Regions from separate parts of the Jeotgalicoccus huakuii genome, predicted to be linked through region 2. Evidence: riboswitches for the same ligand, from Rfam matches in the RefSeq annotation. Region 2 holds a riboswitch; the other holds the start of a gene.
What was found. Region 2 has a riboswitch for lysine ahead of V6E76_RS06420 (aspartate-semialdehyde dehydrogenase). Riboswitches for the same ligand answer to the same signal wherever they lie in the genome.

Region 1: it holds a riboswitch for lysine, as region 2 does, so the genes downstream of both, V6E76_RS03895 (Na+/H+ antiporter NhaC family protein) here and V6E76_RS06420 (aspartate-semialdehyde dehydrogenase) in region 2, are expected to answer to the same signal.

What each region holds. Positions count from the first base shown of each region.
Region 1 is NZ_JAVIYN010000005.1:55,464-60,406, reverse strand. Features, by position in the region: gene V6E76_RS03905 (sulfite exporter TauE/SafE family protein) at 1-169, shown strand, start outside; gene V6E76_RS03900 (bifunctional metallophosphatase/5'-nucleotidase) at 182-1,501, shown strand; lysine riboswitch at 1,543-1,706, shown strand; gene V6E76_RS03895 (Na+/H+ antiporter NhaC family protein) at 1,779-3,362, shown strand; gene V6E76_RS03890 (YutD family protein) at 3,430-3,735, shown strand; gene V6E76_RS03885 (DUF86 domain-containing protein) at 3,796-4,221, shown strand; gene V6E76_RS03880 (TIGR01457 family HAD-type hydrolase) at 4,211-4,943, shown strand, end outside.
Region 2 is NZ_JAVIYN010000010.1:1,378-6,320, reverse strand. Features, by position in the region: gene dapD (2,3,4,5-tetrahydropyridine-2,6-dicarboxylate N-acetyltransferase) at 1-508, opposite strand, end outside; gene dapB (4-hydroxy-tetrahydrodipicolinate reductase) at 523-1,236, opposite strand; gene dapA (4-hydroxy-tetrahydrodipicolinate synthase) at 1,233-2,123, opposite strand; gene V6E76_RS06420 (aspartate-semialdehyde dehydrogenase) at 2,137-3,114, opposite strand; lysine riboswitch at 3,199-3,380, opposite strand; gene V6E76_RS06415 (ATP-binding cassette domain-containing protein) at 3,446-4,943, opposite strand, start outside.

The DNA.
Region 1 (4,943 bases), on a different contig from region 2:
AGGGAATGTCGTCTTTATGTATATACTCTTACTTGTGCCTGCTGCTATTTTAGGTGCGAATATAGGTGTTAAGATTAATCAGAAATTCAACTCAAACAGTCTCGTTATCATCTTACGTTCTGTTCTATTCCTACTGGGTATATATTTAATTTCTCAAACTTTTTTCTAAGGAGTGTATAGTATGGAAGTGAAGATTTATCACACAAATGATATTCACAGTGCGTTAGATAACTATGTGAAATTTACTAGTTTTCTTAACGATAAAAGACACCAATACAGAGATAACATGGTATATGTGGACATTGGTGATCATGTTGACCGCTCACATCCATACACTGAGGCAACGCTCGGTAAAGGAAATATTGAACTATTAAACGAAGCGACATGCGATGTTGCGACGATAGGGAATAATGAAGGTATTACCCTTACAAAAGATCAATTGAAACACCTTTATGATGATGCGAACTTTGATGTTATTTGTACAAACTTAAGAGAGGTTGGTGCGGATAATCCATTTTTTAAACCCTACACTATTAAGGAAGTGAAGGGTGTTAAGATTGGTTTTATAGCGGCGACTGTTGAATTTACCCCATTTTACTTAGCCTTAGACTGGGAAGTTGCAGATGCATTCTCATGGGTTGAAAAATATTTAGCTGAACTTCGGGGTAAGGTGGATGTCATTGTTATGCTAAGCCATCTTGGTATGTATGATGATGAAAATTTAGCGAACCGCTTTCCAGAGATTGATTTGATTTTATCTTCACACACACATCACCACTTTGATTATGGCGAGCGCATTAATGGCGTACTCTTAGCTGCCGCTGGTCGATACGGTGAGTATATTGGAGAAGTGACCTTGAACTTTCAAGGTAAAAAATTGATCGGTAAAAATGCAAAATTGATTGAGGCCGACTTCCTTGCACCTAAAGAAAACAATTATTATCAACTCGGTAAAGAAATGCTGAGTAATACAGTGATTAAAAGTGACGCCTATCCGATTGAAAGACGACTGTATTCTGCCTCTCGTTTTGCATCCTTACTAGCTTATATGATACGAGATTTTACAGACAGTGATGTAGGTCTTATTCATACTGGTCTAGTGGCGAGTCCGTTTGAAGGTGGAGAATTGACAGAGTATGCTTTACACAAAGTATTACCACACGCGATTAATGCTGTGAAAATCGAGTTGACAGGACGAGAAATGAAAGAAGTTTTTACAGAAGCAAATCGTCATGAGTATAAGGATGAGATTGTCAGGGGCCTCGGTTTTAGAGGTGATATATTTGGTGCCTTTGTCATGGATAATATATCGTACGTTCAATCTGAGAGAGAGTATTACATCGGCAATGAATTAATTGATGATGGACGTACATATTCACTTGGTACTTTAGATATGTATACATTTGGTCGTATTTTCCCACAGTTTAGATATTCAAAAAAAGATTATATGATGCCAGATTTACTCCGCGACATTATCAAGAACTATTTAAAATGCTTATAGTCATTTATAAAAGCTTGTGTTATAATGAAAAACAATTGAATAAAAAAAGTAGAGGTTGCGTTTTTTATCAGTAAATATTCTAGCAGGCATGCGATTAGGAATATCGAAAGGGAAAGACGCCGAAGAATAAGACCGGCGGGTACTTATTCTGGGTCTTAGTTTAAGAGACTAAGGACTGTCAGTTATATGATGCGCTACAGTACATTGGAATCATAAATGCGTACATAATAGCGTGTTTATGGTTTTTTTTATTTGAAATTTTTAGGAGGAAATACATATGGAATCTTTTTTAAGTTGGGAATACATGCCCTTGGTCCCACCTTTACTCACACTGATCTTAGTTATTATAACTAGAAAAGTCAGTATCAGTTTAGGTGCCGGAATTGTGACTGCTGCTTTCGTTATTGCTGGTGGGCACTTTGGTGAGTTCTTCCAAATTTTAATCGACTCATTTTTAGCAATATTTATTGAAGATGGTGGTTTAAACACATGGAACGCCTTCATCTTAATCTTTTTAACATTACTTGGTATTATGACTGCATTTATGAACATGTCAGGCGGTGCAAAAGCCTTTACGGAATGGGCCTTAACGAAAGTTAAAACTAGACGTGGAGCGGGTCTTATTACCGGACTTTTAGGCGTTATTATTTTTATAGATGATTACTTTAGTTCTTTAATTGTTGGTCAAGTTGCCAAACCCATCACGGACAAATTTAAAATTTCTAGAGCAAAGCTTGCATACTTGGTTGATACAACAGCTTCTCCAGTATCTATAATGGTTCCAATTTCAAGTTGGGGTGCGGGTATTATGGGTATGACAGCTCCATTGTTAGTCAGTGCTGGTCTAGAACATATTTCTCCTTTCCAAAGCTTTATGTATATGGTGCCAATGAACTTCTATGTCATTGCTGCAATGGCAATTATGCTTTTCGTTATTATTTTTAAGTTCGATATTGGTCCGATGAGAAAACAAGAAGACTTAGCCATTAACGAAGGTATTTTAAGGGATAAGGTACCTGATATGGCAACTGAAGAAGACGACCTCCCAGTTCATGAAGGCTCCAGTGCTAAAGCATTAACAGTACCAATCATCGGTTTAGCAATAACTGTTATTGCAAGCATGTTCATCTCTGGGGGGATTGCGGCCGGTTCTTGGACCTTAATCGATATGTTGGAGAATATGATGATTACCCACTCATTAGTAATTGGTGGTCTTGTAGGGCTAGCTTTAGCTCTAGTTTACTATATTGGACATACAAAGAACGATGATAACTTTGGATCTAAACAAGTACTTTTAGGAATTAAAACAGGGTTCCTTGCAATGTTTCCAGCAATGTTAGTCTTAACTTTCGCTTGGATGATTGGTGGTTTAATTACTGAACTCGGAACAGGTGATGTGCTCGGAGGTATGGTTGAAAGTTCTAACCTGCCCGTTTCACTTGTTCCTGCCGTCATTTTTATTGTTGCATGTATTATGGCTATGGCAACGGGAACAAGCTGGGGTTCATTTGGTATATTAATTCCAATTGCAGGCGAAATTATGATTTCATTAAATGCAACTGATTTATTATTACCATCAATTGCAGCTGTACTAGCTGGTGCGGTATTTGGTGATCACTGTTCACCAATTTCTGATACGACAATTCTATCAGCAACTGGCTCCGGGGCGGACTATATCGTTCACGTAATGACCCAGTTACCTTATGCCATTTTATCAGCTGTTATCGGGCTAGTTGCCTTTGTTGTACTCGGGACAACACTTAGTGTTGGTCTAGCACTACTAAGTTTACTTGCATGTTTAATCGTCGTATTTATTGTTGTAAAATTCATCTACAGACCTGTATCTAAAGAAACCACATAAGAAATAACTGTGGTAAAATAGAGTTATTATAGGTAAAGGATGTGTCAATGTGATTACCATTGGTCATATGAACTTTGAACTCGTGGAAAATTACCGCGATGCATTTGATGAAGAGGTCTTTGTTGAAAAGTATAGTGAACTACTAAATAAATATGACTATATCGTCGGCGATATTGGTTATGAAAAATTAAGGCTTGCTGGTTTTTATCGATCTTCTAAACGTAAAATAGAGCCGGATAAAAGAGCAGACACAATCCAAGAATATTTAAATGAATACTGCAACTTTGGATGTGCTTACTTTATTTTAAGAAAAGTAACTAAGGCAGAATTGAAGACACAGAATGAAGAAAATGGTGAAGAAGCGGAGGTGTAAACCTTAGCTTCTTCTTTTTCTATGATATGATTAATACGAATAGATTAGATGAGGTGACTTATGTATTTTGTAGATAAAACGTTATTAAATAAGCGTTTAGCTTATATTGAAGAGATGTCGAAATTAGTAGACACAGACGACAAACTTGCCTTGGAACGCACGTGTCAGATGTTGATTGAAGCGACTGTTGATGTCGGGAATATGATCATTGATGCTTTTATCTTAAGAGATCCTGGTAGCTATCAGGATGTTATTGACATAATGGAACAAGAGAAAGTCATCGATATTAATGATGCATTGAAATTTAAAAATACCTTAAAATGGCGTACAGAGTTAACTAGAAATTATACGGATATTGACCATCAAAGTATGAAACGTGATTTCCTTGATAACATTGATGCCTACAAAAATTTTAAGGCAAGTTTTGAACACTTCAGAAAAACTGATCCTCAAGCTGTAACAGCTTTTTCGACAGATGATGTATAAGGGTTATTTGATTGATCTTGATGGAACGATGTTTAATGGAGACGAGGTCATTGATGGTGCAAGGGAATTTATAGATCGTTTGAATGAAGAAAAACTGCCTTACTTATTCTTAACAAATAATGCGACGAGAAGTAAAAATGAATTGCAAGAAAAATTTGATGTTCTGGGTTTTAAAACCTCTACGCATCATATTTATACTTCTGCTATGGCGATGGCGAAATATATAGAGGAACATTATAAAGCACCTAAGGTATTTGTCATTGGTACAGATAGCTTTAAAGCTACACTAGAAGAAGTTGCAGAGCTGACAGATGAAGCAGTCGATGTGGTTGTAATGGGCCTTGATCCAACGATTACATACGACAAGATTATTCAAGCATGCAGGTTAATTCAAAATGGTGCTAAATTTTTAGCGACGAATCCTGACCAGAAAATCAAGAGCCATTTTGGATTTTCACCTGGTAATGGTGCCTTTGTGAAACTAGTCAGTGATGTAACAGGTGTAGACCCAACGATTATCGGTAAACCTGAAAAATTTATTTTAGAAGGTGCCTTGGTTCAACTCAAACTTAATAAAAAAGATGTCGCGATGATTGGGGATAATTATGATACCGACATTTTGACAGGTATCAATGGCGGGGTAGATACGATTCATGTGAACACAGGTGTCCATAGTACAAAAGATGTTAAATCACGTAATAAAGTTCCGACACATCTAATAG
Region 2 (4,943 bases):
CTTCAATAACAACAGGTGAGGCACTTGGCGGTTCAATCACCCCAGCAAGTACTGCTCCAGCACCGACGTGAACATTTTTACCTGTCGTCGCACGGCCACCTAAAACAGCGTTCATATCAATCATAGTACCTTCACCAACGATGGCACCAATATTAATAGAAGCACCCATCATGACTACCGCACCATCTTCGATAACTGCATGTTCACGAATGAAAGCACCGGGTTCAATACGTGCATTTGTATTAGTAAGGTCCATGAGTGGAATGGCTGAGTTACGACGATCTTGTTCTACGACAATATCAGTTACCTTGTCTTCAATTGAAGGGTAAAAGGCTTGCCAATCTTTTGAGTCGGCAAAAATCGTTTTAGATTCATTCGTACCAAATACTTTAAATGACGCATCAAAAGTGACATCAGAAAAATCTCCATTGATATATATCTTTAAAGGTGTTTCTTTTTCTGCCTCTGAAATGTAATTAATAAGTTCTTCTGCTGTAAATTTCTCCATGTGTAAATTTCTCCTTAAAATAAATTGTTGTAGTTATAAAATCCATTTTCTTTATGAATCAAAGCCTCTGCTGCCTTTATTGCACCGTTTGCAAAGATATCTTTTGACTGGGCGGTGTGTCTCAGTTCAATAACCTCATCATGACCTGCAAATATTGCGTCATGGGTACCGACAATCGTCCCACCTCGAATGGCACTTACACCAATCTCTTCTTTACTGCGTGGTGTTGTAGCACTGGATCGATCGTAAACTGGATAGCTTCCTGGTCTTTCTTCAAGTGCTGTATCTAACAGTTTAACTAAAGTACCACTCGGGGCGTCAACTTTTTTATTATGGTGACGCTCAATTAATTCTAGGTCATAGTCTTTCAATTCACTTAAGGCTTTTTTAAGTAAATTATTTAAGACATTTACACCATAACTCATATTGGCACTAAAGAACACAGGAGACGATTCAGCTCTCTTTTCCAGTAAGCTAACAATCTCTTCTTTAGATCCTGTCGTTGCAACGACGAGTGGTGTTTTAAAATCTTCTGAAATCAAAGGAATCAATCTTTCAGGATTTGAAAAATCAATTGCAACATCTGCACCTGCTTCATCAATAGTCGTAAAATTTGGGTAGGCATCTGTCGATGATGAAATCACACCGATAATCTCATGTCCCTTTTCCTTAGCGAGACGACTAACAATTTGATTCATCGTCCCGTAACCAATCAAGAGTATCTTCATACTCTGACACCTTCTTTATAACTTTGATAAACTTCAACAACAGTCTGTCTAACTGCTTCATCTAATGGTAGGAGTGGAAGTCTTAATTCATATTGACCAAAACCAAGTTCTGCTGTGAGTGCTTTAACTGGGATTGGGTTGACGTCTATTTGTACTGCATTGATGACCGGCATTAAATCTTTAAAACGTGCTCTTGCAGTCTCACGGTCATTATTAGTTTGACGCTCGTAGACATCTTGTAATTCTTTTGGAATCACATTACCGACTACTGAAATTAAACCTTTACCGCCAAGATCTGTAAAGTCTGTGAAATTATCATCGTTGCCACTGTAAAGGGCAAAGTTTTCATCGACTAAGTTTAAGACGTTGATTGTGTAGTTTAAGTCACCAACAGCATCTTTTAAAGCGACAATATTTCTGTGTTGGCTGAGTTCTAGTACCGTCTCAGGTTCAATTGATAAGTTCGTTCTGGACGGCACATTATATAAGACAATCGGAATGTTAATGGCATCTGCAATCGTTGTGAAGTGTGCGACTAAACCGCGTTGATTACTCTTATTGTAATAAGGCGTAATTAACATGACTGCGTCAGCACCCGCTTCTTCAGCATATTTCGATAGGGCAATTGAGCGCTCTGTAGAGTTTGTTCCGGTCCCAGCAATCACTGGAACACGACCATTCACTGTTTCAATCGCTGTTTTTAACAGTCCTTTGATTTCATCATCTGCAAGGGTAGGGGATTCTCCAGTTGTGCCATTGATAATTAAGCTTTGTGCGTTGTTCTCTATTAAAAATTCAATATGATTTTTATATGCTTCGTAATCCACTTGATTATTCGAAAATGGGGTGGTCATTGCGACACCAATACCTTCAAAAATATGGGTCATATATATCCGCTCCTTATTTATTATCGATTAGCGTTTTAAGAATTTGAACTGTGTTTTGTGCGGCACCTTTAAGTAAGTTGTCTCCGACACACCATACGTGGAAGGTGTTCTCGAGTGTAGGGTCTTTTCTAATACGACCGACGTAAATCTCATTTTGATGAGATGCTTCAAAAGGTGTAGGGTAGACACCATTTTTAGGATCATCCATCAAGACAATGTGTGGTACGTTTCTAAAAGCTTCCCTAACTTCTTCTTCTGTTGCTCTTTTATCTAGTGTGACATTGATCTGAACACTATGACTCGAAATTACTGGTACTCTCACACAAGTTGCAGTGACCTGAATATCATCATTTCCAAGAATCTTTTTCGTTTCATCAATCATTTTGACTTCTTCTTTTGTATAACCATCTTCTAAAAAGACGTCAATTTGAGGAATCACATTATTATAAATGGGTTTCGGATATGTTGTCGGTGCTTCACCTTTGGCACCTTCTTCTAAATCCCTAATACCACCTGCACCTGAACCAGATACCGACTGGTAAGTTGCGTAATGGACACGCTTGATACCAAAGTTATCGTAGAGCGGTTGTAAGGCAATCACAGATTGAATTGTTGAACAGTTCGGATTCGCTATAATCTTTCTATTTAATCTAGGCTCATTGATTTCTGGAACGATGAGGTCGATATCATCCTTCATTCTCCAAAAACTTGAGTTATCGATAATGATTGCGCCATTGTCTTCAAAGAGTGGGGCGAACTTTTCACTCGCCCGCCCCCCTGCACTCATGACGACGTAATCAAAGCCATCTTTTGTTTTATCTTCCGTTAATTCTTCGACAATGTAAGTTTGTCCTTTAAACTCAACTTCCTTACCACTTGAACGCTTGGATGAAAATAAGACCAAGTCATCAAAAGGAATTTCATATTGCTCAATCATTTCTAACATTTTTGTACCTACAACACCTGTTGCACCAACTACTGCTAATTTCATAACATGCCTCCTAGTTTTCTAAGTACATTCAAAAATGTAAATAAAAAAACAAGCCTGGGTGACCAGACTTGTTTAAAATTTATATACAAGTGATGCACTCCATTATCCGTGAAAATAATGACAAATCCTTAGCTCTTAACCTACGAATCCAACGAGTGGTAGCTGCGTTTCTACCATTCATTTCGGCATCTCACCCTTTAATCATATACACTTTCGCAGAAGTTAAGTATATGAGTACTCATGATTGATGCGCCTCATCTTAATAATATTTAGTTTTTTGTCGTTAGATGTCATTATACATAAGGTAATATTCAAAGTAAACAGAAAGTTCTTATTTCTTGATAATTCCTTTTTCTATAAGGTAATCTTCATAACCAATTTCCTTAACGATTGCCTTGTTGTCAGAGATGTCTAAGACTGTGTTTGAAATTGTATTGATGAACTCTAAGTCGTGTGATGTAAAGATCATAGAACCTTTAAATTTCTTCAAGCCATCGTTGACAGCAGTAATACTTTCTAGGTCCAAGTGGTTTGTTGGCTCATCAAGTAGAATGACGTTCGCTTGAGATAACATCATCTTACTGAGCATGGCGCGTACCTTCTCTCCCCCTGATAATACGCTCGCTTTTTTCTTCGCTTCTTCACCAGAAAAGAGCATACGACCTAGGAAGCCTCTTAAGAATGTTTCAGTCTGTTCTTCTGGTGGTGCATACTGACGTAACCATTCAACAAGACTTAAGTCGACACCTTCAAAGTATTCGCTATTATCTTTAGGGAAGTAAGATTGTGATGTTGTGACACCCCAGCGAACTTCGCCTTCATCTGCTTCAATTTCACCAGCTAAAATTCGGAGTAGGGTCGTTCTTTGTAATTCTGATCCACCTGTTAAAATGACTTTACTATAAGGTGCTAAAGTAAACGATAGATTATCAAGTACTTTTTCTCCGTCAATAGAGTAGGATAGTCCAGTAACTTGTAAGAGCTCATTACCGATTTCTCTACCTGCAGTAAAGTTAACAAATGGATAGCGACGAGATGAAGGTTGAATATCTTCAAGTTCAATCTTATCAAGCATTTTCTTACGACTCGTTGCCTGCTTAGATTTAGAAGCGTTGGCTGAGAACCTAGCAACGAAGTCTTTCAGTTCTTTAATTTTTTCTTCTTTTTTCTTATTTTGGTCTTGGGCCATTTGTAGAGCCATCTGACTAGATTGATACCAGAAATCGTAGTTTCCAACATAAACTTTAATCTTACCAAAGTCTAAATCCGCAATATGTGTACATACATTATTTAGGAAGTGTCTGTCGTGGGATACGACGATTACAGTATTTTCAAAATCGATTAGGAACTCTTCTAACCACTGTACCGCTTCAATGTCTAAACCGTTGGTCGGCTCATCGAGTAACAGTACATCAGGATTACCGAATAGACTTTGAGCTAAAAGTACTTTTACCTTTTGTGTATTATCGAGTTCAGACATGTTCTTATCTACTAAGTCGTGGGGAATTCCAAGACCGTGGAGTAGGGACTCTGCATCACTTTCTGCAGTCCAACCACCCATCTCACCAAATTCTCCTTCAAGTTCAGCCGCTCTAATACCGTCCTCATCTGAGAAATCAGGTTTCATGTAGATTTCATTTTTTTCGTTCATGACATTCCATAATTTCTCATGGCCCATCATGACAACATCTAAGACTCTTGTGTCTTCATAACCAAAGTGATCCTGTCTTAAGAACGCCATGCGTTCGTCTTGTCCTAAAATCACGTGGCCATCTGAGTCAACTTCACCAGTTAAAACCTTAAGAAATGTAGATTTACCTGCACCATTT